One region of the Tannerella forsythia 92A2 genome, then DNA from elsewhere that is predicted to be linked to it. Evidence: riboswitches for the same ligand, from Rfam matches in the RefSeq annotation. Region 1 holds a riboswitch; each other region holds the start of a gene.
The links. A riboswitch is a leader RNA that binds a small molecule or an ion and turns the genes downstream of it on or off. The one in region 1 is predicted to bind cobalamin.
Positions count from the first base shown of each region.

Region 1 (8,380 bases):
CGTATGCATCCCATTATTCATCAATGATACAAATTCAATGTTCGGGCATCCCGACACATCTAACTCCGGGACATTGTTGGAATAAAAAGCTAACGTTTTCAATGCCGTACACCCGGACACATCAAGAGACGTCAGGTTGTTTTCGTAGGCGCGAATCAATCTTAACGATTTACAACCAGATACATTTAGAGTTGTCAATCTGTTTTGATAACAAGTCAGTCGTTCTAATTTTGTCAAATTCGAGACGTCGAGTGATGTGAGTTGATTCGTACGCAAAGCCACATCTTTCAGTTTCCGATTATGAGAGAGATCAATGCTCTTCAGTTTGCCGTTGGCCGCATAAAATTCTACAAGTTCCGTATTGTTCGACAGGTCTATTTGTTCGAACCGATTCCCGCTCGAACAGAGAAACGTAAGCTTCGGGTTATGCGTCACGTCCAGCTTCGTCAACTGATTATAACGACAACAAAAATGTGTTAGATGGATATTGGTAGAGATATCGATCGACTTGAATTCGTTATCGAAACAATCGAGATAAGTCATCTTCGTATTGCCGGTAACATTCAACGATTGCAACAGATTCTTCTCACAATGCATGACCAATAGATCGGTAAAGCCACTGACATCCAAATTGCCTCCCAGTTTCTTCCCCTTCCAGTCTATGGTTTCCACATGCCCGTTCGCATTCCATTTCAGTCCGGAGACGTTCTTCCAATCTACTACATCAAGCGAAGCAACGCCCAATTGTTCATAATTCTTTTTCCCTTTTTCCGCCGAATTTTGGATTAAGAACGCTTTCAGCTTTGCTACTTCCTGCGTGTTATACGTCTGTGCCGTCAGGCGCAAAGCACCTGACAGACAGACGATACTTGAAAATAAGATCACGATTTGTTTCATTATGTACTACCAGATCGTTACCCGTTTTTCTTTGGCGATATACATCGGACTGTTCTCCGTGATACCGAATGCCTGATACCATGCATCGATGTGCGGCAGTTCGCCGTCTACGCGCCATTTACCCAAGGCATGAGGATCGGTCTTCGTGCGACGAAGAATTTCTTCGTCCCGAATATTCCCGGCCCAAACGCCTGCATACGCAAGGAAGAAACGCTGGTCGGGCGTAAAGCCGAGCTTGTTCTCCAGTGTTTTGCCGGCTATCGCATTTTTAAAGGCCTGGTACGAAATCTGCAAACCGCCGTAATCGGCCAGTGTTTCGCCCAATGTAAATTTACCATTTGCATGCACGCCGGGGGCTACCTCGATGTTATCGAAGAAGTCGGACATGACTTTGGCACGCTCCTGGAACTTCTCGGCATCCGATGCCGTCCACCAGTCTTTGAGGTTGCCGTCCTTATCGAATTGACGTCCCTGATCATCGAAGCCGTGAGTCATCTCATGGCCGATCACAACCCCTATTGCCCCGTAGTTGAAAGCGTCATCGGCATTCATATCGAAGAACGGATACTGAAGAATCCCCGCAGGAAAGCAAATCTCGTTCGTGGTGGGATTATAGTAAGCATTCACGGTCTGCGGTGTCATATACCATTCGTCCCGATCGACGGGCTTCGCGGCCTTATCGAGCATCTCGCGCATAGCAAACTGCACAGCCCGTTCGATATTCGCAAAGTAAGAATCTTTTTTTATCTCAAGCGACGTATAATCTTTCCATTTGTCGGGGTAACCGATCTTCACATAGAACGCATTCAGTTTATCGATTGCTTTGGCTTTCGTCGAATCGCCCATCCAGTCGAGATTACGAATCCGTTCGGCGTAAGCATTCTGCAAGTTATGCACGAGGTTCACCATGCGCTCTTTGGCTTCGGGTGGGAAATATTTCGCTACATATAACTGTCCTACGGCTTCGCCCAGACAGTCATTGACACTGGCTTGTGCACGTTTCCAACGCGGTTGCATCTCGGTCTTGCCCGAAAGTACTTTCCCGTAAAACTCAAAGTTCTGCGCATAAATCTCGTCACTCAAGTAAGACGCAGCATGATCGATCGCTTTCCATGAAAGATACGATCGGATCGCATTCAATGGTTCTTCGGCAATCAGTTTATTCACCTCGACCATCGGCTCTTCCTGCGATACGGAAAGTTCCTTGATCTGAACATTCAGCGCAGCGAGGAATTTTGTCCAGTCAATATTCGGAACCAGTTTCTGAAGTTCATCAACCGTCATTTTATGATAATTCGCATACGGATCGCGTGTTTTCACCTTGTCGAAATGTGATTTGGCCAGACGTGTTTCAATACGCATCACATCTTCCATTTGTCGTTGTGCCTGTTCGCCCGGAATCCCGAACAATTCGAACATCTTGACTACGTGGTTTTTGAATTCGTTGCGGATTTTCATTGTGCTTTCATCCTCTTCAAGGTAATAATCGCGTTGCCCGAGCGAGAGTCCGCCCTGATAAGTCGAAAAGATGTTCTTTTTACTATCCATCACATCCGCATCGACATACACGCTGAAAAACGGCGACATGCCCGACAGTTTCATCTCAGCCAGGAAGGTCGACAGTTCGGCTTTATCGTTGAGGGTTGCAATCTTATCAAGCCACGGTTTCAACGGCGATGTTCCGTCGGCATTGAGCTTGGTACTGTCCATGGCAATATTGTACAAGTCGCCGATCTTTTGTGCCACCGTACCGTGCTCATGTTCTTTTCCTGCAATTTCTTCGATCAGACTTTTCAGTTGCTCGCGGTTGTCTTCACTCAGTTTGTCAAACGAACCGAAACGCGAGTATTCGCCCGTGAGGGGATGATTTTTGATCCACCCGCCACAAGCATATTGATAAAAATCAGTCCCCGGATTGGCGGTTGTGTCCAGGTTTTCGATACGGATACCGACATCGTCTGTCAAGGTAGCCATCTTCGGATTTGAATTACAAGCCATCATCAATGAAATTAATGCTACTGATAAATACTTCTTTTTCATGTTAAATTCATGTTAAATGTTTTCTTCGGGCAAAGGTATACAATTCTATAATCAACGGAACGTATATCGTTCTTTTTTTTGAGTGGCCTTTCCATATTCGATGACTCGGACAGGACAATGATGGATACATACCAGACATTGTGTGCAATTTCTGCCCCAGTGCGGCTTTTTATCGACCAGTGCAATATTCGCGGTAAGACACTGTGAAACACAAAGGGAGAAGCCTTATCATCCACGTCGAATCTGGAAAAAATCACCTACTCAAAGCGTCCCTTTGCCCACGTAAATACTTTCGGTTCCGTTTTGAAAAATTGCTTCGCTTTATCACGCATAGCAGTGTCAAGATAGTACAAGGTCGTATACTCGGCAGTCAACGTCTGCGCATCTTCGTTTAACCGGTAAACAAATAAATCCATATCAAGTGCCGCCATCACATCAAGAAAAGCAACATCGGTCGTATCAACATCCGGCAGAAGAAAGTCATCGACCGAGACAGGGCTATACAAGCCATCGTCAGGAAGCGGCTTCCAGTCTGTCGTAAAGAAATGAATACGACTATCGGATACGGGAGCCGAGACGGTGGTAACCATACAAATAATCCAGGTATGGTTGACTAATGGAAGGCGTCTCAGTTCAACAGTGCTTCGCCCGCTCGTCTGTATTTTCAGATAGTCGGGGGTAAGTTTCATCAATTGCGATGCGCCCTGCATCATGTTCTGCAGCTTGGCTTCTTTTCCTGCCCGGTACAGATTCACCAGATCCTTCCGCCACGCATCTTCCAACCCGATCGTATATTCATCCGGCATCTTCACAAACAGCTCGGCCATATCCTGCGCTCCGACACCTACTATTGTGCATGCTGCCAACAGCATACTTATTATCAATTGTTTCATCTTCCTTCTTTTTAACGAATGGAGGTTCAAAGGTAGGCATTTTTGCAAAAGAAGACAATTTTTTTTGTCATTGCTTTTGTTTGCACTACCTTTGCTTCTGCAAAGGTTTTTCGGTTCGTCATGCACGAAGTGAAATGAAAAGGGAATCCCGTGAGAATCGGGAACTATCCCCGTAGCTGTAAGTTCTATTTATGGAGCACAACCTCCGCCACTGGTGCAAAATCCGAGAAGGCGTGCTTTACGGAACAAGTCAGAAGACCTGCCTTTTGCATACAGAACGGACCACTTTCGGGTGAAAGAGCAACAATGGATAATAATAGAAATGAAAAAAAAATGGATTGTCTGTATCATGCTGATGTTATGGGCATCATGTCAGCAGACAGGCAAACGACAGACAGAGAAGAGTACGGGAGATGCTACTGATAAAGAGCGAACGGAACAGATGCGCACTCGTTATGCACAAGGCTTCCGTATCACCTCTTCCGGTAAAATATGGCTTGTGGATATTCAAGACCCGCAAAAGGAAGAAGGCGCCTCATACCACTATGCTCTCGTCCCGAAAGCGGAAAAGGGACTACCGATTCCGGACAATTACGAGCCCATACCCATTCCTATAAGCAAAGTTGTTTGTATGACTTCGTTGCAACTATCGAATTTCATCAAGCTCGGCAGGCAGTACCTTGTGACGGGTATCACAAGCACACGCCATCTCTTCGACTCGAAGATGAACGAGCAGCTGAAAACAGGTCAAACACGCAAAATAGGAATCGAAGGGAATTTCGACACGGAGATCATCATCGGGATGGATCCGGAAATTATTCTGATCTCACCGTTTAAACGCGGAGGATATGAAGCCTTGAAAGAAACTGGCGTACCCCTGATTCCTCATCTGGGCTACAAAGAGCTGACCCCGCTCGGACAGGCCGAATGGATCAGATTGATCGGATTGCTTACCGGTTGTGAAGAAGAAGCGAACCAATGTTTCGACGAAATTGAACGAAAATACAATGAACTGAAGGCGCTGACAGCCCATGTTGAAAAGCGTCCCATGGTGTTCAGTGGCGAGATGCGGGGAGGTAATTGGTATGCTGTAGGCGGAAAAAGTTTTCTGGCACAGCAATTTCGCGATGCCGGGGCTGATTACTTTCTGAAAGACGACACGCATTCCGGAGGACTTACACTCGATTTCGAGGCCGTCTACAGTCAGGCTGAAGGTGCTCAATATTGGCGCATCGTGAACAGTTTTGACGGAGCATTTTCCTACGACGCTTTGCGTAAAGAAGACAACCGATACGCCGATTTCAACGCCTTCCGTAACAAAGGGGTTATTTACTGCAACTTACGCAAACAACCGTTTTACGAAAGCGCCCCTTCGCAACCGGAAGTCATACTGGCCGACCTGATCAGGGTCTTCCATCCCGATCTGCTGCCCGATTACGAACCGGTATATTACCAATTACTGAAATGAAGCGATACACGGTTCTCGTACTTATCTTCATCTCGGTATCGATCGTATTCTTTTTCTTCCTCAACCTCGTACTGGGTTCCGTGCACATCCCCCTACGTTCGGTTTGGAACATTGTTTGCGGATCGGCGGAAGAACCCGTCGTATGGCAAAATATTGTCTGGAAGTCACGGGTACCTCAGTCAATTACGGCATTAGTAGCGGGAGCAGGACTATCCGTAAGCGGCCTGCAGATGCAAACCGTCTTTCGCAACCCGTTGGCAGGTCCTTCGGTGCTGGGTATCAGTTCAGGGGCAAGCCTCGGGGTAGCTTCGGTGATCCTGCTTTCGGGCAGTATCGGCGGCGTAGCATTGAGCAAATTAGGATACATCGGAGAGATTGCCTTGACCATCGCAGCTACGGCAGGCGCACTCTCGGTAATGACGCTGATCGTATTTGTCTCGCAAAAAGTCAAAGGAAGTGTGACTTTGCTGATTATCGGAGTGATGATCGGTTACGTTGCGAATGCGATTATCGGCGTATTCAAATACTTCAGTGTAGAAGAAGACATCCGCGCATACGTTATCTGGGGGCTGGGCAGTTTCGCACGTGTGTCGGGCAACCAGATGACGCTCTTCATCTACATTATGATCATATTGCTGCCACTGTCATTTCTGCTGATCAAAACCCTCAACCTGTTGCTTCTCGGCGATGGCTATGCCAAGAATCTGGGTTTGAATATCAAGCGGGCACGGTTGTATGTCATCTCCTGTTCGGGAATCCTTACAGCCATTGTAACAGCTTATTGCGGCCCTGTGATTTTTCTCGGGCTCGCTGTCCCCCATCTGTGCCGAGGTTTACTGCGTACCTCCGATCATCGCGTATTGATGCCCGCAGCCATACTTACCGGTTCATCACTGGCTCTGCTGTGCAACCTGATCGCACGCATGCCCGGCTTTGAAGGTGCATTGCCGGTCAACTCCATCACGGCGCTTATCGGTGCCCCGATCGTCGTGTATGTTCTTTTCAGCAAACGTAAAAACGAAATGAGCGAATGAAACAGACGACCATCAACATTCGGGATTTGAGTATCGGATACCCCGATAAACACGGCACGAAACTCGTGGCCTCCCATATTCAGGCCCAAATCAACAGTGGCGAACTGACCTGTCTTTTGGGCACGAACGGCGTCGGAAAATCGACCCTGCTCCGGACCCTCTCCGCTTTTCAGGCACCGATTGATGGGGAAATTGAAATCCTCGGCCGTCCGCTTTCGCAATATGACGACAAAAGGTTAGCGACGTTGATTGGTGTCGTACTGACAGAGAAGTGCGACATCCGCAACATGACCTCCGAGGAGTTGATCGGCCTCGGACGAAGTCCGTACACCGGTTTTTGGGGTACGCTGAAGAAGAAAGACAAGGAGGCGGTACAAGAAGCTATCGAGTTGGTGAATATCAGAGCACTTGCCCAACGCATGGTGCATACGCTGAGCGACGGAGAACGCCAAAAGGTGATGATCGCAAAAGCGCTGGCACAGGAAACACCTGTAATCTTCCTCGACGAACCGACGGCCTTCCTCGATTTTCCAAGTAAGGTTGAGATCATGCAGTTGCTGCATAATTTGACGCAAACGATTGACAAGACCGTTTTCATGTCGACCCATGACTTGGAGCTGGCTTTGCAGATTGCTGATAAAATATGGCTGATGGATAAAGTCAACGGTATCGTTACCGGTACACCCGAAGATCTTTCGCTCGAAGGCAAATTAAGCAGTTTCTTTTCGCGCAAAGGCATTACGTACGATACGGAGACAGGCTTCTTCCGTATCGACAATGTATTCCGTGCACAAATTCGCATCGAAGGACATGGAAATCGATACGCTATGGTACGCAAAGCTTTGCAGCGTAACGGTATTCTTGCACACCGTCATATAGATAGCGACACCTATATCAGGACGGACGGCGAATCATCCCGCGGATTCGTCATCCATCATCCCAACGGAAAAACGACGGAAGTACAAACGATTGAAGCGCTATTGGACGTGATCCACTTGATTGTTCGATAAGCAGACAACGTAAAAAAACAGAGAATCTTAATCGGAACAGATTTTTTTGCTTTTCTTCCTCAAATACAACAGTAATCAAGTCATTTGTATTGTTTCTTCAACTTGTTAACGGCATTCTCTAGTGACTCGGTCGGTTCGATAATATTATATCCTCTCCAGAAATCCTCATCATAGAAGTTGCCCACTTTATCTGATAAAGAATGGCCGGATTTGAAGGATTCTTTGTAGGAGATTCGGGAAAAATCATCCTCTTTTCGATCGGTAACGACCATCTCGGAAAAAACCGTATAAGACGTCGAAAAAAGGCGACGCTTCCAGTCGCATTTAAAACGCACTTCATTACGCACATAATTCAGATAGCTACGTCCGTCATGCTGTTTGTAGGCGATGAGGAAGGTCATTTGCTCCGGCTTAAAACGCAGGCCGAAAGGCTTCTTGCGCAGCATGGCCCGAGTCGCTTTGGAACGGTCGTCCATGCTAAGGTTAAACTCTGCACGGGTGATTGCCATCGTTTCCTTATCGATATACAAAGAACCGAAATAAAGGGCATAAGGCAATAACAAACGCGGCTGAAAGTTCACTTGATGGTGAGGCCTGTTGTCTATCATAACCGGCTCTCCGAAACGAAACGAATAATTTTCCATCTCTGCCTTGTCCAGCAACAACTCCTTATTTTTTATCAGGTCAATATAAAGTGACATATTCGGCCCCCCCTCCAATTTAACAACCAACGTATCGCCCGCTCTCTGGCTAAGCAGCTTCCGCCCCTTGAAGACCTGCACTCTATCATACTCGAAACCAAACGCATAAGGAGTTTTAAATATCTGAACGACCGCTTCCGAAATATTGATATACCGTTTTCTTTTCTGAATCACTTCACGATAAAAGCCGGTCAGTAAATTCTCTTTTACCGGATAGTTCATTGCAATCTTATCTATTGCCTCCTCCACGATTCTGCGCGCATCGCCGCCCATCACCGTAACTTCAGCTAAAACGTTCGTATTCGGTATCAGGAAAATTTCAGCCTTCTCAACATCC
Region 1 is NC_016610.1:14,643-23,022, forward strand. It holds gene BFO_RS00055 (leucine rich repeat protein) at 1-897, opposite strand, end outside; gene BFO_RS00060 (M13 family metallopeptidase) at 904-2,937, opposite strand; gene BFO_RS00065 (DUF3256 family protein) at 3,195-3,830, opposite strand; cobalamin riboswitch at 3,917-4,111, shown strand; gene BFO_RS00070 (ABC transporter substrate-binding protein) at 4,153-5,298, shown strand; gene BFO_RS00075 (iron ABC transporter permease) at 5,295-6,332, shown strand; gene BFO_RS00080 (ABC transporter ATP-binding protein) at 6,329-7,342, shown strand; gene BFO_RS00085 (carboxypeptidase-like regulatory domain-containing protein) at 7,423-8,380, opposite strand, start outside.

Region 2 (8,380 bases), 1.6 Mb from region 1:
TTTGCCCAGAAATAATTATCTTTGCAAAAAAAATAAGGCAATGACACTGATCGATTTTTTATCTCACTTTCCAGACGAAGAAAGCTGCAAGCAAAAGTTTAAGGCATATCGCGACCAAGTAGGAGTTGTTTGTTCCAAATGCGGAGGCACGGATCATTATTGGAAAAAAGACAAGGAGCAATATGAATGCAAACACTGCCAAACGCGCACCACGCTAAAAAGTGGAACGGTAATGCATAAATCGAAACTACCTTTTCGTTATTGGTTTATAGCCATGCATCTGCTCACGTCAACGAAAAAGACATTTTCGGCCAAAGAAATCCAACGTCAATTGGGACATAATCGTTATCATCCTATTTGGCATATGGTTCACAAACTTCGCGAGGCCATGGGTAAAAGAGATGATGAATATGTCCTTGCAGGTTGTATAGAATTGGATGAAGGTTATTTTTCCACAGAGATGAGTCAAGAGGAAAAAGATAAACCCTTGAAGCGTGGACGTGGCAGTCAAAAGAAAAGCAAAGTTTTAGTAATGGCAGAAAGTGAAATGGTTGAATTTCCGAAAACCGGTCAAAAACCACGAAGAGTCGGCTATTTGAAAATGAAAGTAATCGATGACTTGAAAAAAGAGACCATTAATGCAGCGGTTCAGCAGTTAGCTTCCGGAGCTAATCAAATCGACACGGATCATTCTACCTCTTATGTGGAATTGAAAGACTTTGTACCTAGACACAACTCTCAGGTGATTCCCAAAGAGAAGGTGGGGGAAGCCTTGCCTTGGGTTCATATCGCCATCAGCAATGCCAAGAGACAGTTGATAAATACGTTCCATGACATCAAGCCCGAATTCTTACAAAATTATCTCGATGAATTCTGTTATAAGTTTAATCGAAGATACTGGGGAGAAGCCCTCTTTGGAAGATTGCTCGTAGCTTGCGTAACCTATAAAAATGAGTTTAGGTATAAATACGGATAATCATAAAAATAATACATGTATAATTGGCATGACCAATGGACTTTGCCAATAAAATAAAACAGTATTTTTTCAAATAAAATTTAACCGGTATAAAATGAACAAATTAGGAATATAAAATAATAGGTAAAATGAAATCAGTTAAATTATTTGTAGCCTCAATATTCGCGGCTATTTTTGTAATGAGTTGCAATGATGAAATTGCAGAATTGTCAGAGTCCAACAGGATAGAGGATAAACGCGCGAACACTAATTATAGAGTTTCCATTGATGAGGCAAAAGAAACTCTTTCTCAATTTATGGAAATGATGAATGGGGTAGATTTACGGGTGTCCGGAGGTAATTCTTCTATATCGCACGATTATAGCATAAGAAATGTTGAAGTGATAAGTTCGAATAATCACCAGGTTTATACTCGTGCAGGTAATACATCCAAAGGCATCGACACGCTGATGTATATTGTAAATTTTGAAGATAATAAAGGCTTCGCACTTGTTGCTGCAGATAAACGTACGGATCCTATCTATGCGATTATCGATGAAGGAAACTTTTCGATGGACAGCATAGATAAAGTTGATAACCCCGGATTTATGCTATGTGTAGAACGCTCTCTAAAAAAGCTGCTTATGATATCAAAAACTATTCCGTTACAAATAACGGCAAGATGATAAGCACATCTACTCCCGGTTGGGGAGGGGGAAATCCCGGACGAAAAGTCTATCCTCTGCTTTCTGTAAAATGGGACCAAAGTTCACCGTACAATAATTGCAGTCCTTATGTGGACGGTATCCAGACTTCGAATGGTCGTGGCCATACGGGGTGTGTAATAACGGCAACCGCTCAAATCATCTCTTATTTCAGATGTGTGGGGCAGATTACATACAATACAAATCAAGGAAATGATTTAAACTCGAATCATGGCACGGCAACTTTGAATTGGGACCGGATCATTGCCGATAGTAAATCTATTGCAAATGATAAAAGATATGGCACATTGGATAAAGATTTACACCATGAATCATCGTATGAGGTTGCCCGATTAATGCGCTATCTGGGAGTTGCACTTAAAGCGGACTATTCTAATAAAGGAACGGGAGCAAAGAGTGAAAAAGCAATCGACTGGTTAAATGATTGGGGAGGACTTTCCGCATCCGGATTAAGCGATTATAATGGAGAAGAGGCCGTTAAAGCGCTTGACGCCAAAAAATTAGTATATGTGAGAGCCAATGCTACTAAATCACACACTTGGATTTTTTTTAATAAATATTCAGATGGTCATGCCTGGGTAATAGACGGGTATATAGAAAATATGACAAACGGCAATTTGGACCGACGTTTGGTACATTGCAATTTCGGGTGGGGCGGTCAGTGCGACGGTTATTATATCGACGGAATATTTGACACCGGAGAAGGCACTTTTACTTGGGAACTCGAGGATGAAAACGATCCGCGCAACCCTTATACGCGTCCGGATAAGGATAAAAAAACAAGAGATAAATTGTTTTTCAGATACAAAGTAAAAATGTCGGTTATAGGTAGATGAAACGGAATATGAAAAAATTATTTAGAAATATATTAAGTGCAGGCATTCTTATAGTGCTTTGCTGCAATTGTTCTGACTCGGGGGTAGTACAGGCCGTTTCCCACAATGCTCGTATAAAAGTACTGTATTGCGATAAATCCGGCCATCTATTGAATCTTGGCAAAGGTAAAAATACGATTGAATTGATTTCCGTAAAAAAAGATGGCAGTCATATCGATGATTATGTTCCCGAATCATTGGGCTATGGAGACGAGATGATGATAAACTTGAAAGTCAATACGTATTGGGGTACTTATGAATCGGAATTACACAAGTATACCGTGAAGTGGAAGTCGAATGTTTCCACGGACGCGGACAGTCTGAATGTAACTATCCAAGGGCCTTTTCTTATCCATTATAAAAAAGATGTTTTATATAACGGTAAAAAAATATCTTTATGGGATAATGCGGATTACGGATTAAAAATGGATTTCTACGATAGGTTCCGTGAGGTTAAAGATAATATTTATCGTTATAAAGGCGGTATGGATACCATAGCTCTTTTGGATCAACAAGTATTGACTCTGATCATTCCGATTGATACGATGTCGATCGTGAACTAAAAAAGGCATAATCAACCTTAAAAGGCAGTCAGGGAGAGTATCCTTGGCTGCCCTTTGCAGTAACAGCATCAACATACTCACACAAACACAATATTTTCTGTAAGCTATTGATTATATTGTGATTTAACAGACTTCTCCCTTCTTCTTTTCTACTCCGAAAAAGACATAGGTTGTGAATCTATATTAGTGGAAACGAAAAGTGAATCGTGAAAAGCGAAGCCTTTCGGGCGTTGATTTGTTGAATTGTTGGCTGAATGCTGACGGCTAAGATCAATTACGAATGACGATATCCGAACGCAAACGGCGCAAATAAATGCAGGACTAAATAATATTAAAGGAACTTCTCTCGGTAATAAAAGGCTCAAGAGTCCAGCCATTAAAAAGAACGATTCTTCAATCTGAGTCTTCCCTACAGACATATCCCCAAATATTCAGGTGCAACAACCATTGACCTCTGCAACAAGCCCTTCAAGAAGCCACATAAACATGGCATCAGAAACTTCCTTTATCAACATAAATCATAATAAATTATAAAGCCTATTGGGGTGATTTATTAAAGACGCACCCGGCGAAAACATGCCTAAAATCGAAGTGGATAAAAACGAAGTAACCGTTGCAGGAGATTATGCATCTACCACACTCTTCAAGATTAGCACCTCCGCCGGTATTTCTCGATTAAGACTACGCTTTGAAGACGTAGACACTGTGCTTTACAATAAATTGAAGCCTCCTTTCAATCTGTATGACGACTCAATGGAAGGCGATTGGTACGTTGTCGGGACAGCGGGTCATGAATTGGCCGTCGTGCTGCAAAAGAACGATACGGGGAAAGAGTGAACGCTTTGGATCAGTCTGGATCGGGTAGCTTATCTCCCGGCAATCGTGACAATTCATCAACAAGCACAATGAGAGCCGGTGTAGTCAAGAATAGCCATTAAACTTACGGTAAAATCCGAACGCTGAAAAACTGATGGCTGTGAAAGCTCCAACGCAAACCCGGTAGAAAACAGCGGCACATTGGCCGGAGGGCTGAAAACATCGGATGAAGCGCAGGCGATTTCAAGTCTTGCGAACCCTGTATAACAACACTCTGAACTTTCTTTCAGACAGAAGAACAATATGGAATCGATCTAAAAGAGAGGGTCGGATGTCGTTTTTTTTCATTTATTCTTGTTCGATCGGAAAATACTGATTTCCTTTGCCCCCGTCACAGGTGATTCATCATGCGCTCATGGATGATGGATTGAAAAGGGAATCCGGTGCGAGTCCGGAACTGTACCCTCAGCTGTAATTTCAGTAGAATGGTTCTGCATTCTTTTTGATCACTGTATGCCGCATCAATGGCAACGGGAAGATCGCAAAACCTTGAAAAAGTCAGAAGACCTGCCTGGGCGACTTTTTTTTATTCTTGGGGAATAGGGAATGAAAAAGACTGCAACATATTTGAATCGAATAGATGTATTATTATTTTTTAAAATTAATAATTAAACCAGTATGAAAAAATGTTTTTTTTGTGTAGGAAGAATGGTAGGAGTTTTTCTACTTTTATTGAATTCTTGTTCTGATAATGCCCTTTTAGAGGATGGCATCAATGCCTCCGAAAGAGAAAAAGCAGAAAGAGTAATGTTGAGAAATGCAAATGAAGATGAGACGGAAAAATATCTCGTGCAATTTGCAGAAGTGCTTTCAAAGGCTGTCTATGAAAGAGAAGATGTACGCGCATTTTTGAAAAAAGAGTCCCTAAAGCAATTTGACAAAAACTATGATGTCTTATACGAGCTTGTAAAAGAAGAAACCATCAACGGAAAATCCTTCCGAGATATCCTTGTTTCCTATTCTTCGGATAAGATAATCAGAGAAATTGAAACCAATGTATCTTTATTAAATATTTTGGTTCCCAAAATTGCTCTGTTTAAAGTAGAACCAGAGAATTTGAACACTGAAGACAATGAAATTCCAGTAGCAATATCTAGAGATTCCGAGACATCGCTTTATTTAAATGGTAAAAAAGAATTAAGCCTCCAAAAAGGGGAAGTGCCAAGCTTTCATGTATTTGTGGTAAATGAAAATAGTCGAGTTGTAGCTGTAAATGAAGAGAGTGAAATGCTTGCTTCAACCGGAAGCACAAAAGCAAAAAGGGTTAGAAGTATGAATACCGGAACAAATCGCAAGTCTATTATTTTCAAATCTCCAAACTTTGATGGAGGGAATAATTCGGAAGCAGTGGATACAAGATCGGCTTGGGTAGGAAGTGATATAGTTGGAGAGAAAGAGTTGGAAGCTTTTGAGTATTTTTATACTAATGATGGAAGTGTTAATCAAAAAGCACTTCAACGTGACTATATTTATTATGGAATAACACCTCAAAAAACATCAGGAAGTCTAAATCGATCTATATCAGAATACATTTCTTTTTTAGAAATAAATCCCAAAACCTACTTTAAAATATCAGATCAGCGAGATTCACCATCTCCTAATAAAGACCCCTATATTAAAGAAGATGAAATCGTTAATATGAAACGTGAACTTTCCGAGGCGGAATTAGTAGATAAAATGTGGACAAAAGGTGCATATGAATTTCGATTTGAAATAGTAACATCGACAAATCAACATCCTTATATCGTATATATACCGTTGAGACCAGATGAAATATGGGACTTTCATATTGACTATGAGTATATACACCATACTTTCTTTAGACATTCTAAACATATATATAAAATAGATCCTAATAAATTTACTGCCAAAAGAGTGAATTTGACACCCAATAGAATATCATTTGGCAAATGGCACCTTGCAGAAGAATCGATTTACCGATATGTAACAATTTTAGAAGAAGATGAAAGTATAGAAAATACATATGAAAATGAATATGAGACCACTCGTGTACAAATGGACAAATTTAAAGGAGACGTAAAAGTAGGTTTAGGTCTTGGAAAAATTAATATAAATGGGGGTGTAGAGACTGAAAAAACAGAAACAAACAGTATCAGAGAGAAGAAGAAAGTAATTGTTAGAAGAAAAGAGGCGTCTGATCACTTAGGAAGTGTTCGCATCTATTTTTATGATCCTATTATTGAAAATGTTCTTTGGAAAGGGGTATTTCATGAGGTTTATACATACAATACAGGTATCGTTACATTTGGCATTTCTGTACGATAAGATAAATCATATTCAATTATGAAATCACAAAAATCACAACTTCTTTTTACTTTATTCACAGTTATGATATACAGTATGGTATTATGTAGTTGTGAGAAAGAAAACGGATATGCAAAAAAGGAGAAGAAAGAAAACCAAGTGACTATGAAAGTCTTTTGTAATACTTCCGGTGTACCTGTAAGAATATATGGGTACAAGTCTGGTGGTCTAATCATTAAAGATCAATGGGAAGGTGAATTTGTTACAAAAGACTGGGAAGTACAGTTAGTTGCTTACTGTAATGATAAAACAGCATTGGTAACATTAGAAATTTATGTAAATGGAAAGTTAAAAAGCAGAGGAGAGGGAAATAGCTATGTGGCTATTGGCGCCAAATTAAAATAACCTTTTTCATTACTGACCGACAAAAGTTTAGAATAAAAATAAGGGGCTCCACCGAAGCATTGCCCCCAAAGCTGTAAATTTGTATTGCAACGCAAATTCTCAACTATGGGCAAAGATAATACAAAGAAATTAGTTGGTCAGCCGATTTTCAAACAAATCGTAAAAATACTTCCGCGTGAGCAGTTTGACATCTTGGTACGACAATGCGGCAGCGACCGTTATTATAAGGCATTCTTTTCGTGGGATCAACTTATCGTGATGTTGTTCGGGATATTTTCCCGCTGCGATTCTATGGGCGAAGTCTGCGACGGTATGCGGGCGCTGGAAGGCAAGCTGAATTACCTGAACATGGATTGTGCACCGGCGAAGAGTACGGCGGGTGACGCCTTGCGCGAGAGGAGAGCTTTTCAGGTTGTATTACTTTGCTTTGATAGCCTATTTCTGTCCGCTTTTGTCGGTCAGCCGGAAAAAGGACGTGGGTTTCGAGGAGTTTTACGCCTTTGACTCCACTACGGTGACCTTGTTTTCGGACATCATGAAAGGTGTGGGGCGCAACCCCAAGGACGACGGGAAGAAGAAAGGCGGGCTGAAAGTCCACATGCTGACCGACGTACACGCCGACACGGCCGTTTTCGCCACCATCAGCGAGGCGAAAATGCACGACAAGAAGTTTCTGTCCCACCTGAATCCGTCGAAAGGCAGCATGCCGGTCTTCGACAAGGCGTACAATTTCTATTGTCTGTTTTCCGACCGGACAAAAGAGGGGGTCAACTTTGTCTGCCGGTTGAAAGACAATGCCAAATCTCAATTACAGGAAGTCTTGTTCGAGAAGGAACTCAAAAAAGAAGAATCCGGTGTTTACAAAATAGAACATATCCACCTGGATTATAAACGGGGAAAGAAAAAAGAGACTCTTTGTCTGCGTTTGGTTTATTACAAGGACGAAAAAGGCAGGAAATACAAGTTTATCACCAACAACTGGGAGATAGCGCCCGAAGAAGTCGCTTTGATTTACAAATACAGGTGGACTATAGAGCTGACATTCAAAAAACTGAAACAAAACTTTCAACTGCACTTCTTCTACTCGGAAACGGAAAACGGGATAAAGACGCAGGTCTGGTGCACGCTGATTGCCCATTTGCTGTTAAACGTGGTGCGAGTCTTGTCCGGGGAGCAAAAAGGCGTTTTCAACCATCGCGGCATTGGTGCGGATACACTTGATTAGTCACTTGGATTTAATTTGGGTGGTGACAGAAGGACGTAAAGCCTACTCCAAACGTACTAAAAGTAAAAATAAAAACCCTTCGAATGTTCAATTATCTTTATTTTAGAAGGAGGCAGCTTTTGAAAAACAGAAAAAGAAATGATAAATGCATGTATATTAACTAATTACAGATAAAAGCCGATGGATTTTGATTTTAGTCGGTTAATAGTGAATCTTTTTCTCTTAAAGACTAAGTAATGTTATACATTCCTTCATTCTTTCTTTTATGGAAAGGATGGCGGAATTTTCTATACAAACTAAAAATGGAATCATTGAGTAAATGAGCTATAGCGAAGAAAATAATCTTTTTTGCTTTCTCTTTTTTCTGGCCACTTAAATATAAAAAACTCTTCTTTTTATCTGATAAATCGATGTGGGAGCCAGTTTACAGTATTGACAACAAGTTCACAAGTCGATATGGAGATGAAAAACATGACTTGGCAGACGTATGA
Region 2 is NC_016610.1:1,578,768-1,587,147, forward strand. It holds gene BFO_RS06405 (IS1595-like element ISTfo1 family transposase) at 41-976, shown strand; gene BFO_RS06410 (Spi family protease inhibitor) at 1,105-1,641, shown strand; gene BFO_RS14935 (C10 family peptidase) at 1,638-2,516, shown strand; gene BFO_RS06420 (hypothetical protein) at 2,525-3,118, shown strand; gene BFO_RS06425 (hypothetical protein) at 3,695-3,955, shown strand; cobalamin riboswitch at 4,313-4,523, shown strand; gene BFO_RS06430 (hypothetical protein) at 4,613-6,280, shown strand; gene BFO_RS06435 (hypothetical protein) at 6,299-6,664, shown strand; gene BFO_RS06440 (DUF4372 domain-containing protein) at 6,770-7,168, shown strand; gene BFO_RS06445 (IS4 family transposase) at 7,140-7,889, shown strand.
Region 2: it holds a riboswitch for cobalamin, as region 1 does, so the genes downstream of both, BFO_RS06430 (hypothetical protein) here and BFO_RS00070 (ABC transporter substrate-binding protein) in region 1, are expected to answer to the same signal.

Region 3 (8,380 bases), 1.1 Mb from region 1:
CAGACCGACAGCCATACTGTACGTTATCTGACGGGGGAGGAGCAGATCGAAACGCCTCCTTATACACGTCCGTGGAATGAATATATTGAGATTAAAGGGGCGCGTAAGAATAATCTGAAACAGGTAGATGTAAAGTTTCCGCTGCATGTGATGACTGTTGTTACAGGTGTCAGCGGGTCGGGTAAGAGCTCGCTTGTACGCGACATTCTTTACGAAGGTGTGAAGCGTTTACTCGACGATGCGCCGGCATCGGTCGAATGTGCGTCGATCACAGGAGATATCCGCCGGATCGAAGCCATCGAATTTGTAGATCAGAATTCGATCGGTAAGAGCTCACGTTCCAATCCGGTGACTTACATCGGAGCTTACGACGAGATACGCAAGCTGTTTGCCGAACAACCTTTAGCCCGTCAGATGGGCTATCAGGCGGCACATTTCTCTTTCAATAAAGAGGGCGGTCGCTGCGAAGAGTGCAAGGGGGAAGGACGGATCACGGTCGAGATGCAGTTTATGGCCGATATCATGCTTGAATGCGAGGCCTGCCACGGCAAACGGTTCAATGTCGATACTTTGGAGGTCGAATACCACGGAGCGAATATCTACGATGTGCTTGAGATGACGGTAAGTCAGGCGATTGAATTTTTCGGAGCGCAAAAAGATGCGCAGGCCAAGAAAGTGGTGAAGAAGTTAAAACCTCTGCAAGAGGTAGGGCTCGGATATATCAAGTTGGGACAGACCTCTTCGACTCTTTCGGGAGGCGAGAACCAGCGTGTCAAGCTCGCGTATTACCTGAGTCAGGAAAAGCAGGCGCCTACCATGTTCGTGTTTGACGAACCGACGACGGGGCTTCATTTCCACGATATCAAGACGTTGCTCAAAGCGTTTAACGCCCTGATCGACCGGGGGCACACGGCTGTGATCATCGAGCATCACCCCGACGTCATCAAATGTGCCGATTATATCATCGATTTAGGCCCCGAAGGAGGGAAAGCGGGCGGGCAAGTAGTCTGTGCAGGTACGCCTCACGATATTGCCGCCTGCGAACAGTCATATACAGGGAAATACCTGAAAGAAAAGCTGAAAAAATAATGTCGAGAAAGGCTTGATCAGCAAAAACATTTTAATCAAGCCTCCTCTCCTTCGCAAATTCGGGCGAGACATAATTGGAAAAGCTCCCGCACACATCGGCCGCGAACTCCATACCGCAACGAATGATCTTGCTCCATACCATCTCGCTCAGTCGTGATAAATCGTGATATCCGATGCCGTATTTGATGAGGCCGTAGACGATGCCGGCATTGAAATTATCGCCGGCGCCGATCGTACTGACCGGGGTCAGAGGTTGCACGTCATAATGTATTTTTCCCTTTTCCGTATATAGATTCACGCCGTCCTTTCCGTGTGTCGTAATCAGTCGTTTACAGTAGAATTTTACTTCGTTCCGGTAAATATCGTCCGTGTCCGATTTTCGGTATAAATTCATAAAATCTTCGTCCGATCCTCTGACGATATCCGCAAATTCATAATTGTCCATTACCGTCGGGCGGAGTTGAATCGCTTCATGCGTATGTGCCTTACGGAAGTTCAGATCATAATAGATGATGGCCCGCTGTGCTTTGGCGTATTCGACAATTTCCGTTACCCGCTCACGCATAACAGGATTCAGCGCATAGTAAGAGCCGAAGATCAGAATGTCATCCGGATGAATCATCGGGAGATGGCCGTTCAGACGTTTGGAGGGATGTTGCGTATAAAAGAGATATTCGGCATCTTTGTCCTCGGACAGGAAAGCTAAAGAGACCGGACTCTTCATATCTGGAGAGCAATCCATGAAGTCAGTGGTCATCCCGTTCGACTTCATAAAATCGCAAATCATTTTCCCGACCCGGTCTTCGCCTAATTCGCTCGTGAACGAGACGGGAATCCCGATCCGACTCAATGAGACCATCGAATTAAATGTTGAGCCGCCCGGCACCGCAACATGCGGCCGGTTGTCCTGAAAAATTATATCCAGAATCGTTTCGCCGATACCGATCACCTGCCGCATGACTCCTCCTGTTCCATTCTGCTTTGCCGACGGCTCTTCGACCCCAGATACCCCCCATGATGCCGCTTGGCATAATCGGTATTCGTGAATCCGATACGTTTCATGGTTCCGACAACTAATACATCACCGATCACCGTCATGACGGTGGTTGATGTTGTGGGTGTCAATCCCAGTGCACACACCTCTTTCGGCGCTCCGGTCGGGAGGCATACGGCAGCCTCTTGGGCTAACCGGCTTTCCGGATCGGACGTGATTACAATAAACGGTATATCTTCTACCAGTCCCCGTGTTAGCTGTACCAGCTCCAACAGCTCGCGTGTCTTTCCCGAATTTGAGACCAGCAGCATCACGTCGTTCGGGCAGACAATGCCCAGATCGCCATGCTGTGCTTCGCTGGGATGCAAGAAGAATGCCGGCGTCCCTGTCGAACTGAACGTTGTTGCGATATTCATCGCAATCTGTCCCGCTTTGCCCATACCGCTTGTGATCAGCTTGCCTCCTTGGTCGTGAACATGCTTTACAATCAAATCTACCGCTTCCGTATAGTGTTCTGTTACAGGAATACGGCGAACAGCATCCGCCTCCTGCTCAATAATCGATCGTATCTCTTTTATCATCATAGTTGCAAAAGTAAGCGAATAATTTTTTTCGGCAACTATAAAATAACGTATATTTGCATCCGTTGAATAAAAAATGAATAAAAAATACGCTTGTATGAAAATGAATAAAATATGCTATTGGGTTGTTATATACGGTTTTATGTTTGCTTTGGAAGCTTGTCGAGAAAGCACGCCTGAATTTACGGTCACTGGAATCGTCGCCGGAGCTGACGGACAAACCATGTACATGGAAAATATCGGCTTGTCGGATATCCGGCTGATCGACTCCGTCAAACTCAACTCGTCCGGTAAATTCACATTCAAAACCGAACGGCCTAAATATCCTGATTTTTATCGACTGAGACTGGGTAGACAATGGATTAATTTCGCCATCGACTCTACCGAGACCGTCACCTTTACAGCCGATGCTAAAACGTTCGCCACCTCCTATACGGTGGAAGGATCCGAAAACAGTGCGGCTATCAAAGAGATTACGCTCGCTCAGTTGGATGCTGATCAGGAAATGAGTCGTATACGCAGTGAATATCGCTCCGGCGTCCTTTCCGACACGGCGTATCGGCGGCGAACCCTTGCCATGGCTGAAGCTTATAAACAGGTGGCGCGCAAATATATTTATGCCAGACCCATGTCTACCGCGGCATACTATGCCTTGTTCCAACAAGTCGACGGTCTGCTGTTTTTCGATCCTTACGATAAGGCAGACTCTCGCTCGTTCGGCGCTGTGGCGACCAGCTATAATCATCTCTATCCCGAAAGTCCGCGTGCCAAACATCTTTATAACCTGGCATTGCAGTCGCTCAAAGTGATTCGTAGCCAGCAGGCCCTCGACTTAAATCAGATAGAAAAGCGGGAAATCGACATGTTGGATATTGAACTGCCCGATCTTCGCGGTATTGGCGTAAAACTCTCGGAGATGGCAAAAGACAAAGTGACGATTCTTAATTTCACGGCTTATGAGACGGAATGGGCACCCTCGCTTAACCTGACGCTGGGTTCACTCTATGAAAAGTATCATAGCCGAGGTTTGGAAATCTATCAGGTTTCCTTAGATGCGGATATTCACCTTTGGAAAAATGTGGCATCCAACATGGCCTGGACATGTGTGCACGACCCCCAATCCGTCTACTCGCAGGCTGCTGCACTCTATAATGTCAAACAACTTCCGGCCGTCTTTTTGCTCAACCGGCGAGGCATTCTGGTTAAACGCGTCGATGATCCGAATGTTCTTGAGAAAGACATCGAAGCCCTCCTGTAAAGAAAAGAAATAGGGTATGATGTTATAAAGCAGTATTTCGGAATTTGGATATATGTAAAATATCTCCTATTTTTGCATCCGAATATAATAAGTGGTAAACAACTGGATTCCGGTCGAAACATTCTTTCTTGACCGGGATTCTTTTTTTATTTTTAAATTAAACGACTTAAACGACGAGGGAGGACATACAAATGGGTGTTACGTATATGACAGAAGAAGGTTACAACAAGATTCTGTCCGAAATCAATTATCTCGAAAGCGTCAAACGTCCTGAGATATCGGCACAGATCGCAGAAGCGCGCGACAAAGGCGACTTGTCCGAGAATGCGGAATACGATGCTGCGAAAGAAGCGCAAGGGATTCTGGAAGGGAAGATTGCACAATTGAAAGGGCTGATCTCCAACGCGCGACTCATTGATGAAGCACAGATCAAGACGGATGTTGTGCAGATTATGAATAAGGTGAAGATCAAGAATCTGCAAAATAAAGCGGTCATGACTTATACGCTCGTGTCTGACTCGGAAGCCAATTTGAAAGAGAACAAAATCGCAGTCAGCACTCCGATCGCACAGGGACTGATGGGGAAAAGAGTAGGCGATATCGCTGAAATCCAAGTTCCTTCAGGCATAATGAAGTTTGAAATCATGGAAATATCCATCTAATCAAAGATCGACTATGGCTACTATTTTCAGTAAAATCGTCAACGGCGAAATCCCATGTCATAAAATTGCGGAGAACCGTGAATTTTTTGCTTTTCTTGATATCCATCCTTTGGTCGAAGGGCATACACTCGTCATTCCCAAAGAAGAAATCGATTATATTTTTGATATCGACGATGACCGGCTGGGACGGATGATGGCCTTTGCCAAAAAGATTGCATGTGCACAGAAACAGGCGATCCCCTGCAAACGCATCGGAATGACGGTCATCGGGCTGGAAGTGCCGCATGCACACATTCATCTGGTGCCTATGCAGAAGGAATCCGACATGCACTTCGGGAAGGAGAAGCTCGAACCGACATCCGAGCAGTTAGCAGAAGTGGCTACACGAATCCGCTCGAAGCTGAACGGAGCATAACACCTCTTCCCAAAATTTCCTTGCGCCCGCCTGCGAGGCGCGAGGAAAATCTTAAAATCGTTAAAGACTGCATCAATACATTGATCGCAGATTTGTTGAAAACTTTTCCGGCATTTTTCGTAAAGAAGCTATTGGCAATTTCCTACCTTTGTACACGTAAACGGTTTCCGCGTTGCCCGACGCAACAAGGAATGAAAATGGGAATCCGGTGCAAGTCCGGAACTATCCCCGTAGCTGTAAGTTCCGCCATATGTGGACGGCGCTATCTATGGCCACTGCTCCCGTCAGCGACGGAGCGGGAAGGCGCGACGTCCGGAACAAGTCAGAAGACCTGCCGTGATACACGAAATAAGAATTTGTAAGTTCTCGGGTGGAAGAATATACAAAGAAGAGCAGATTTTGCATACACTATCATAATACAGGAACAGATGGATACATTTATCACGAAACGTGATGGAAAAAAAGAACTTTTTTCTATCGACAAGATCAAGAATGCTGTGACCAAGGCCTTCCTCTCGGTCGGCTGTTTCCCGTCGGATGAAGACTTGACATCCATCCTCGGACATGTACAGATCAAAGACGGCATGTCGGTTGAAGAGATTCAAAATCAGGTCGAAACGGCGCTTATGTGTGAACGCTACTACAAAGTAGCCAAATCGTATATCCTTTATCGACAGAAGCATCTTGAAGACCGCGAAGTGCGTGACAAGTTGGCTTTCCTGATGAACTACTGCGATGCGAAGAACGCCGCCACGGGAAGCAAGTTCGACGCCAACGCCAATGTAGAGCACAAGAACATCGCCACGCTGATCGGGGAACTGCCCAAACAGAACTTCATCCGTCTGAATCGCCGCCTGCTGACCGACCGCCTCAAGGAGATGTACGGCAAAGAACTGTCCGATAAATACCTCTCGTTGCTCAACCGTCATTTCATCTACAAGAACGACGAAACGAGTCTTGCCAACTACTGCGCGAGCATCACGATGTACCCGTGGCTGATCGGCGGTACAAAATCGATCGACGGAAATTCAACGGCGCCAAGCAACCTGAAATCGTTCTGCGGAGGCTTCGTGAATATGGTTTTCATCGTTTCAAGCATGCTCTCCGGAGCGTGTGCCACACCCGAGTTCCTGATGTATATGAACTATTTCATCCAAAAGGAATATGGCGAAGATTATTACCTGCACCCCGACCGCGATGCCGATTTGTCGCTCAAACGGCGTAGCATCGACAAAGTGATCACCGATTGCTTCGAACAGGTTGTCTATTCGATCAATCAACCGACAGGAGCGCGTAACTTTCAGGCGGTCTTCTGGAACGTGGCTTACTACGACCGTTACTATTTCGAGAGCCTCTTCGGTGAGTTCGTCTTTCCCGATGGAAGTCGACCGCATTGGGAATCGCTCAGCTGGTTACAGAAACGCTTCATGAAATGGTTCAATAAAGAACGTACCAAGACCGTGTTGACCTTCCCGGTTGAAACGATGGCGTTACTTACCGAAGACGGCGATGTAAAAGACAAGGAATACGGTGATTTCACGGCTGAGATGTATGCCGAAGGACATTCGTTCTTTACGTATATCAGCGACAATGCCGATTCGCTTTCGAGCTGCTGCCGGCTGCGTAACGAGATACAGGACAACGGGTTCAGCTATACGCTCGGAGCGGGAGGCGTTTCGACCGGCTCCAAAAGCGTGTTGACCATAAACCTCAACCGTTGTATCCAGTATGCTCGCCAACGAAGCATCCCTTACATGATGTACCTCGAAGACATCGTCGACCTGGTACACAAGGTGCAGCTTGGCTACAACGAGAACCTCAAGATGTTACACTCCAAAGGTATGCTGCCTCTCTTCGATGCCGGCTACATCAATATGAACCGGCAATACCTGACCATCGGCGTGAACGGACTCGTCGAAGCGGCCGAATACCTTGGCATCGAGATCAGCGACAATCCGCAATACACGGCTTTTGTGCAGGAAGTACTCGGGCTTATCGAACGTTACAATAAGAAGTACCGTACGAACGAAGTGATGTTCAACTGCGAGATGATCCCAGCCGAGAATGTAGGTGTCAAGCATGCTAAGTGGGACAAAGAAGACGGCTTCATCGTTCCGCGCGACTGTTATAACAGCTATTTCTATATTGTCGAAGACGAGTCGCTGAACCTGATCGATAAATTTCGTCTGCACGGACGTAAATATATCGAGCACCTGACCGGTGGCTCGGCACTCCATGCCAATCTGGACGAACATCTCTCACAAACGCAATATCGCCAGCTCCTGCGTGTTGCCGCAGCCGAAGGATGTAATTATTTCACGTTTAACATTCCGAACACGCTATGCAAAGAATGCGGCCATATCGACAAGCGTTATCTTAAGGCTTGCCCGGTATGTCATAGCCGGCAGGTGGATTATCTGACACGTGTCATCGGTTATATGAAACGTGTGAGCAACTTCTCACTTGCACGGCAGAAAGAAGCGGCGAAGCGATATTACGAAAAGGCCCATGTGGCGAAACCGTCGACGGAAAAGAAGGCGGTTGTCCATGAGATGTCATGTTGAAATACGTCAGCTACGATATCGTTTTTCGTGAAATACCCGATGAGACGACGCTCGCCCTGAATCTTTCCAACTGCCCGAACGGCTGTCCGGGTTGCCATAGTCTGTGGCTTCAGGAAGATCGGGGTGAACCGCTGACGGAAGAAGTATTGGCCGGGCTGCTCGGCTGCTACGGAAACGCAGTGACCTGCCTGTGCTTTATGGGAGGGGATGCAGATCCGTACGAAGTAGTACGGCTGGCCGCATTTGTGAAACAAACAGCAACAATCAAAGTCGGATGGTATTCGGGACGACCCGCACTGCCGTCCGACTTTCCCGTTCACCACTTTCAATACATTAAGTTAGGCCCATACATTGAGCGCTTGGGGCCTCTTTCTTCACCTACGACCAATCAAAAACTTTATCGAATTACCGACGACGGAGAAATGATTCCTATGGCATATCCGTCACTGTAGAGCTCACCAAGACACTTCTCTTAACCGCTTACCATAAATATAATTCAGGCTTACAGCCCTCTATCGAGGGGCTTGCTTTTTCCACAACACTTCGCATTGGGCTGAATGATCTCGCCCCCTATTTATTAATGGTTAATTGTCATGCAGGGTACATGTTATAGAGACGCAATGAATTGCGTCTCTACGGTGCGTACCATATTTTTTTAACTCAATAAAAATTTCATTCGCGTTCATTTGCATTCGTAATTGTTCATTAGCGGCAGCCAACAAATCAACATGTCAACGAATCAACAATTCACCGCCTCTGCGGGGTTTATAAGGGCTGAAAACCTGACATAATATAAATTGTAAATGGCTACTCTCAA
Region 3 is NC_016610.1:1,118,711-1,127,090, reverse strand. It holds gene uvrA (excinuclease ABC subunit UvrA) at 1-1,089, shown strand, start outside; gene BFO_RS04530 (carbohydrate kinase family protein) at 1,121-2,047, opposite strand; gene BFO_RS04525 (SIS domain-containing protein) at 2,035-2,667, opposite strand; gene BFO_RS04520 (TlpA disulfide reductase family protein) at 2,762-3,922, shown strand; gene greA (transcription elongation factor GreA) at 4,114-4,584, shown strand; gene BFO_RS04510 (HIT family protein) at 4,598-4,999, shown strand; cobalamin riboswitch at 5,147-5,352, shown strand; gene nrdD (anaerobic ribonucleoside-triphosphate reductase) at 5,428-7,563, shown strand; gene nrdG (anaerobic ribonucleoside-triphosphate reductase activating protein) at 7,557-8,015, shown strand.
Region 3: it holds a riboswitch for cobalamin, as region 1 does, so the genes downstream of both, nrdD (anaerobic ribonucleoside-triphosphate reductase) here and BFO_RS00070 (ABC transporter substrate-binding protein) in region 1, are expected to answer to the same signal.

Region 4 (8,380 bases), 1.0 Mb from region 1:
GTGCGTGGTACCGAAATAAACCATTACGATCGCCGCCTTGTCGTTTGCCGACATCGTTTTCAGCATGTCCGAGTGAACGAAGTTTCGTCCTTCGTGTGCCTTGCATATACTCATTACCATAAGCATCCCCATCCATAAATATGTTTTCATCATCTTTCTTATTTTATAAGTGAAAAATTAAAAGTTAAAAACGAAAAGTGAAAAGCTAAAAATCAAAGGTTCCCCTTAACCATTGACAATTAACCATTATCTCCTCTTCATCTTCCGCCGAAGATATTTTACACCCAACCAGATACCGGACAACGACACATACGCTCCGCCAAGGCACAGCGTCCAGATGGCGATGGTCCACAAGACCGGACGTTCCACTAACCAATGAATATTCAGATAATGCAATCCGCTGAACACCCACTTTTTGGCTTTGCGGGCACGGTTCAAATAACGAAACTCGCCCGTCGCCGGATCGACATAATAGACGCTGCGATCCGCATTATCGACCTCCACTTTATATACAGGCAAGGGCAACCGACCGCTTCGCGAGAGGTAATACTCTTCGTATGCGTCGATAAGCGAAACCGTGAGTTCCGCCTCTTCACCATGGATATGACGTACGGCCTGCGTAATCTGCTTATCCGTCAGACTCAGCTCTTTCACGTCTGTACCCGAGGCGTCGATGCTGACCGTAAGGTCGGCCGTTTGCACCTCATAGACGGGCACATCGCGGAAATGCGACCATTCGACCGTTTTCAGCCCGGGATAAGCCTCCGCGAGAAGGCGGTAATCGAGCGCATAACGTTCGACCGGAAGCGGACGCCCCCGAAACTTCGTGTCGCTGACGCGATAGTCGCCATGCGTCTTGATGACCCACTGCGGAATACGCTGCAAAGCCATCGCGCCGCTGAAGGCAAACGTAACGAGAAAGACGCCGAAAATCAGTCCGCTGATATGATGCCACTTATACCAGTGTTTCTTATACGGACTGCCGAATTTACCGCGCGACTTGTAGCGCTTATATAAAATGTATATGCCGGCATACAACCCCGACAGGGCGGCAATCAGCGCAATAATCCCGCCGATGGTGAGCGACCAGACCCATGCGTCGGTATGTTGGCGAAGCACAGGCAGGTAGAACTTATGCGGAATAGCTCCGATATACGCCCAGAACCGCTGACGGGCGGTGGTGAACTGCAACACTTCTCCCGTGCGGGAAGCGATATACAGCTCATGCTTTTCGGCATCGTCGTAATAAAATTTGCAGATCGGCATCTCGCTCAGGTAGCGCGAATACATGATCCAGATGTCACGTTTATGCAACGTATCGACACGCACAGGATCGGCATCGACCCACCTCCGTACTACGGCATCGATCGTCTCGCGCGTAACGGGCATGACCGTCTGCAACGTATCGGCGCAACGCACATAGGCGCTGTCTGCCGTCTCGATGGTCAAGAGCGTCTGCCCCTGAAACTGACGCACACCGACAGCCTCAATGTTTGAGACCGGCTCCGGCAGACGCGCCAGCACGGCCTCCACATCAGGCAATGAAGAAGGCAACGACTCCATCCGTTCGCGCAACTGTTGCCCGGTCACATTCGGGAACGGGTGATAAATCAGTACCAGCCCCGACACGAACCACATAAAAAAGAATACGCAGACGATCGTCCCGAATATCCGGTGAACGGAAAAGAAAAATGCCCTTACCTTCTTCATTTCAATACCGTTTTTATTTATCTTTCAATGCCACGATACGACCGAACAGGTAGCCTTTGGCAATTGTCAGGCCTTTCGTTACCTCTCCCGTTTTGATATCGTAGATATAAACACAAGGCAGCTCATTTTCGGGATTCACCCCGATATACGCCTTGTCGCCCAGCACAATGGAACGCTGCGAGAACGTACCGCTGCTGTAAGGCAGCACTTTGCCATCGTGCTTGATCTCTTCCACTTTGTCGGTCTTCAAGTCGAGGACGGCGTAGTAGCAGTTATAGTCTTCTCCCCAGCCTTTCGCTTTCGTATGTTCCGGATCCTGAATGTAGAGCAACGCTTTTTCATTACCCAGATAATCGACCGTTACGATTTTGCCTTTCGGATAATTATACCCTTTGTAGCTCTTGTCGAAGTCGGTCTCACCTTTCTTAATACGTAACAATGCTCCATATTGTTGGGTGTTGCTCGTTGCCCCTTTCAGTACGCTGTTGCAGGCCAAGTAGTAGTCGCCTTCGGGCGTAAAGAAACTCTTGCTCTGCAAAAGTTCGCCATAAGCCGTTCCGGCCATAAACTCGGCACGGTCTTCCATCACGGTCTTCTCTACCGACATATCGGCCGGGTTAATAAAAGCCATGTAAAAACGTACCTTATCGTTATTATCCAGATACGAATACAGGATTTTCCCGTCGCTCTTTCTGAAGCCGGCAATACCCGATGTGCTGAATTTACCCGGTTTACCGGCTTTGCCCGGCAATTTCGGCAACTTCAGTTCGCCTTCGGCAATGATCTTCATCTGGTCCGTATTCACCTTGATCCAGATCACTTTATCGGCCTTTCCGTTAGCAGCCATCAACACCAGCGTATGGTCATCGATCCACGCATGCGTATATTTGCGGCCTTTCAACGTATTCTTCTGAAACGGAAACTCTGCAATAGTTTGCACGTCCTTTCCCGTAATCCGGTACTTTCCAAAACGGTTTTCCCCTTTCGGCACCTGATAGTAATAAGCTCCTTTGATAATGGCTTCCTGATACAGTTTAGCCGTTACGTCGGCTCCGGTATTCACAAAATGAATCTGCTCCTTTGTGTCGAGCGATTTCGTGTTTTGCACCAATAAAGTTCCGGCAGACCCCATACCGGCATTCTTGCCGATCGATACCCAAACATCGAAATGCGAATCAAACAGCGGATCGATGATCTTCGGATCGGGTTTGTCATCCTCACACGCCGTAAAAGCTACGCCGGCCAATGCGGCCAGCAGCATCCATACATAAAATCGAATAGTTTTCATTGTCCTTGTTAATATAATTAGTTAATAAATATTCTGAATTTGCAAAAGAACGACCGGCCGGGCTTCTGCAGCTTAAAATTATCGTAAGCCAAACGATCGAACAGGTTGTTACAGGTAACAGACACATTGTATTTGTCGTTATCGAACGATAGCGAAAGCGATACGTTGTGCTGATATTGCGAAGGAATACGCGACTTGCTCGCAAGGCTGCCGTATCCTTCCCACGTCAGGAAAAACCAATGCACATACTCGAAGTTATAACCTGCACGCAGAATACTCTTTTTCAGCAGAAAATCGCGCTTCTTCACGTTCACCTCCACGTTACCGAACAGCCACGGCCGATTCGGCACACGGTTTTTGTATGTAATCATCTCCTTGCCGTCGGGGTAATAGCGCGTCATGCTGCGGGCGTCTTCATAACTGCCGTTGGCAATCACCTGCAACCAATCGTCGTACGTATATCTTATTTCGCCCTCAATGCCTTTAATGGCTACGCTGGCCACATTGCCGTACTGGCTCAGCCCTTCGGCCTCGGAGATCACGGCGCGGATATAGTCTTTCACATCGCGGAAAAAGCCGTTCACTTCGTAAAACAGCTGATGACCGGGCGCGGGGTTCAGCGTACCGAACAGTCCGAGGTTGTAATTGTCGCTGCTTTCGGGCTTCAGCTGCAGGTTGGCATAGACGGTCGTACCGTTGCCGAGCAACTCGCGTGCCAGCGGCAGACGCATGCTGTGTTCGTACGAAGCCTTGAGCGACAGCCCTTCGCCGAAACCATAGCGCATAGCCAGTCCGTAGCCGGTATAGTTTTTCGTCGAAGCGCCCTGCTTCTCGCGCGAGCCGGTAATCCACGGCAAATCCTGCTGGGTGACATTCAAATAATTCGTATAATTCTTCACAAATAACGAGTTCTGCCAACGATCGTTCACGAGACGCTGATTATACGAAAGCCCCAGAATATGCTTCGTAAAGATATCGTTCGACGGATCAAAGTCGGTATCGATCTCGTCGTATCGTTCATTGCCCGTGCGGTTCATCAAATAGTTTAGGTTAAGACCGTGACGCGCGTCAATGCGGTAATCGAACCCGGTGCGCACGGTCGTCAGCGGCCGTTTGTTATGCCGGCGTGTACGGTCGCGCCCCGTAATCTCGTTGCGCGACGATTCGATGTAAGCGCCGTCCCAGTTGTATTTGCGGAATGCCGTGTCGGTCGTCAGCGCATGGTCCCACGTATGCGACAGGGAAAGGTTGGCTTTGAGGCCGGGCAGCAGAAAATCATTCTTCATATACCGCGCCGAGATGTTCCATGCTTCGGATTCGCGCTCGGCCTTACCGTACACGATGCTTTGAATCGAACCGGTCTGCAGCTGCTTGTGTACGGACGAGAACGATCCCGAAAGGAAAAATTCATCAGCCCACCGGCGATGCGTAACACCGGCTTCAAGCTGTGTCAGTACCGAGAAATAATCGTCATGGAAACGCTTGCGGTCGAACGGTCGGAACCGTCGCTCGGCCTCGTCCCACAGCTCGACGCCTTTCATCAGATAATCGTTCTTTGAATAATTAATTCCGGCTACGGGACGGATCACGATGCCGCTCTTCGGCATCACATACTGCCCGAACATATCGGCTTTATGTGTATGAAACGACCCGATGCCGTACGACACGTCAAGGTAGTTCTTCCGTTCCTTTCGGGTGATGACGTTAATGGCGCCTCCCAAGGCATCGCCTCCCAAATGCGAAGGCACTACTCCCTTGTAGATCTCTACCCGGTCGATGATATTGACCGGCAAGTTGGCCAGCGATATGCCGCGCCCTTTCGCGCTCATCGGCACTCCGTCGATAAAGTAACGCACGGAATTGCCCGAAAGGCCATTGACCGACAGTTCGAAATCGGAACCTACCCCACCTTCTTCACGCACTTTGACGCCCATGGTGCGGTTGACGATCGTATTCAGACTGTGGATCGTATTGGTAAGCGGCCTCATATCAAGGGCATTGGCGGCATATGCTCCCTCTCTGACCTGTTGGGACTGCGTCTTGCCGTAAACCTCGACAGCTTTTAAAACAACCGTGTTTTCTTCGAGCATAAAATCCTGCTTCGTGTTTTTTCGGATGTTCAGTTCCTTTCTCTCGGTTTTATATCCGACCGAAGATACGGCAACGATATGCTTCCCGGCCGACAACTCCAAGGTATAATGTCCCTTGTCGTCGGTAAATGCCCCCAGCGATGTATGTTCAATCGCAACGGTTGCCATCGATACGGGATGTCCTGTCGCATCGGTGACGGCTCCGGACAACACATACTTATTCTGCGCCACCGCTTCCGTACCGAACAGACATAAACATAATGCAAACGACAGGATCAACTTCATCATAAAACTGATAAACAATAACCTAAACATACCTGCAAAGCAGCATGGCTACTTGCAGGCTTCTCACCCTATGGTCGAAACTAAAAAATCATTCGATTCCAATCACGCTGTTCTTGCCCCCGAGAACATGTTCGTCTTTTATGCTTGGCAGGTTTCCTGACTACACCCCGAAAAGCGACCTTCCCGTCAATGACGACAGTGGTGTAAGTTTGCTTTTCCTCTTCACGGGTTCCACAGTAGCGGGCACTGTTCCGGACTCCGACCGGATTCCCTTTTATGCGAACGGCAGAATGACCGACGTATCACCAAAACAGCTGCAAAATTAAGCATTTATTTCGATATTTCCGCTATAAATTCTTTTTTTACGGCTTTAAACGGCACTGTTATTGTTAATCTACATTACTTTATTCCAATCAATCCTGATTGCGTAAAACCTTGTCTGTATTTTGTGGCGTGATGCTTTTTTAGCAAATCCTATGTAATTGTTTGAAAATAAACAAATCATCCGATAATATAAAATCGTTAAAATTTTTACAAGCAGATGATTTTCAATAATTTTATAGTTTGTAAAGTTTACAGCGGATGGCCTTGTAGAATCCTTGAAATTTTATTGTTGAAGAAAATGAAAATTGTAACGTATCTTTGCGCGAAAATTAATGCAGAAAATACAATGAATCCGATGATGAAATTTCCTTCAGAGAAAACAAACAAACAATGCGTTTTTTTTCGATCTGCTCTCTTTTTTTTGACCATCCTGTCGGTTATATCGTGCCGCTCTTCTCCACCTCAATATTACGAAGAGAGCGGAACGGTTTTTCATACGCTCTATCAGATTAAATACGAATCGTCCGTGTTGTTGACCGAAAAAATCGACGCGGAGTTTCAGGCCTTTAATCTCTCTCTGAACCCTTTTAATCCCCACTCGATATTGGCCAAAGTAAATCGAAACGAAGAGGTGGAGATTGACGATCGGTTCATAACCGTTTTTAACAAGGCCATGGAAGTATCTGTGCACTCCGATGGAGCTTTCGATGCAACAGCTGCTCCGTTGATCAATCTGTGGGGCTTTGGATTTGAACAAAAAGACAGTGTATCGCAACCCGTTATCGATAGCTTGTTAACGTTTGTCGGCTACCGAAAAATACGTCTCGAAAGCCGGCGTGTGATCAAGGAAGACCCGCGTATCCAGCTTAATTTCTCCGCCCTTGCCAAAGGGTATGCCTGCGACGTGATTGCTGCACTGCTTGAACGTGAGGGAGTAGAAAATTATATGGTCGATATCGGTGGCGAAGTTACCTCCAAAGGATTGAATCCCAAAGGAGAATGCTGGCGTATCGGTATCAGTAAGCCTGAAGACGATACGACAGGGATTAAAAATGACATCGGCCAGGTGGTAGCGCTTTGCGGTAAGAGAGGGATGGCTACGTCAGGCAATTACCGTAATTTTTATATCAAAGGAGGCAAGAAATACGCCCATACGATTGATCCCCGCACCGGCTATCCTTCGGAGCAAACGATCCTGAGTGCATCGATCATTGCGCCTGACTGCATGACGGCAGATGCATATGCCACGGCGTTTATGGCGATGGGCGTAGAAGCAGCTCTCCGCATGGCCGAAACACTTCGGGATATCGAATATTATGTGATTTATTCGGACGAGGCAGGACAAAACCGGATCCAATATTCCGGCGGCATGCATTCGGCTATGGTAAAGCCTTAAAAAGAAAAAATCCCAGACTCACGTCTCGGATTCCTCGCATAAACCATTTATATACCACTAAAAAGACTTTATTATGAAATATTATGTCTGTGGATGCAAAGATAAGCACGAGACAGGTGGTTCTACAAGTTTTCAGGCCGCTATTGGACGAAGAAGCCGTCTTTCTTATCAAACGAATGGGTTTTAGGGTATAAAATGCGAGGGATGGACCCGAGCCTGAAAAAAAGATGGAGAAAGAAAGCTAAAACAACAAACGCCACGTTTCGCTCTTCCCAAACGGAAAAACGAAACGTGGCGGTTGGATAGCCGGTTATCCCGACATGTGGCATATTGGAGTGTTTGTGCTAATTCTTCTGGTCCGTAAAATATTCGGGATATTTCAGGTCGTTAATAATAGTTCCACCCCGCAGACGGATATACGTACGAAAACCTTTGACCCCTTCCGTCAGTTCAATGATGCGGGCTCCATTCGGTTTGAGGTTGTTGTAAACCGTATTTCCACCGCTATAGCGTCCGAAAGCCAGCAGAATGCCATGCCACTGAACGGCGTAATCATTGTCATGATCATGTCCGACAAACACCCCTTCGATATCTTTCATCTCTTTCATCGCCACAAACATGCCCGAATTGAGTTTCGGAGATGAAGCGGCTTCCATACGTGTTCCGCAGAAGTGTGCATGCTCGTCCGAAGAGGCCTGATTAAACTCGGGAAACGGGATATGGAAGAAAGCCAACGAGGGGATGGGAATACCTCCGTTGGCACGTGTAAAAGACTCGCTTTGTGCGCGATACCAAGCAATTTGATCCGCTCTGATATAATCGTATCCCTTCACGTCTTCGAGTTTCGAATAGGCATTCGAGTCGAAGCAATACAGCAGTTCGGCCGTTTTTCCGGTCGTAGCCGAGAGAATCGGCAAGATAAAGTTCGTCACGCCATGGATACCTTCGGTCGTAGCTGTCAAGTTGTAAGGTATGCTTTGAATCACCGTAAACAGTTCTTCACGGGTCATGTCAAACTCGTCATCATGATTGCCATACGTTACGGCAAAAGGAATCTTTCGTTCGGAGACAGGCTTCAACACAGCCCGCATACAAGTTTCGGCCGGCTTGCCATAAATCACGTCGCCGGTGATGATGACGAAGTCCGGATTCTCGGCATCAAGCGTCTCAACGATATTTTCCAATGAACCGGCCGAGCGCGGATCGCCCTCGATATAATGCACATCGGAAAATTGAACGATCTTGAATTTTTTGTCTGCATTGAACTTTAAAGCCGGTTGCTGTGCG
Region 4 is NC_016610.1:2,374,906-2,383,285, forward strand. It holds gene BFO_RS09640 (sirohydrochlorin cobaltochelatase) at 1-153, opposite strand, end outside; gene BFO_RS09645 (PepSY domain-containing protein) at 247-1,710, opposite strand; gene BFO_RS09650 (hypothetical protein) at 1,724-2,998, opposite strand; gene BFO_RS09655 (TonB-dependent receptor) at 3,016-5,376, opposite strand; cobalamin riboswitch at 5,503-5,698, opposite strand; gene BFO_RS09660 (FAD:protein FMN transferase) at 6,053-7,093, shown strand; gene BFO_RS09665 (metallophosphoesterase family protein) at 7,438-8,380, opposite strand, start outside.
Region 4: it holds a riboswitch for cobalamin, as region 1 does, so the genes downstream of both, BFO_RS09655 (TonB-dependent receptor) here and BFO_RS00070 (ABC transporter substrate-binding protein) in region 1, are expected to answer to the same signal.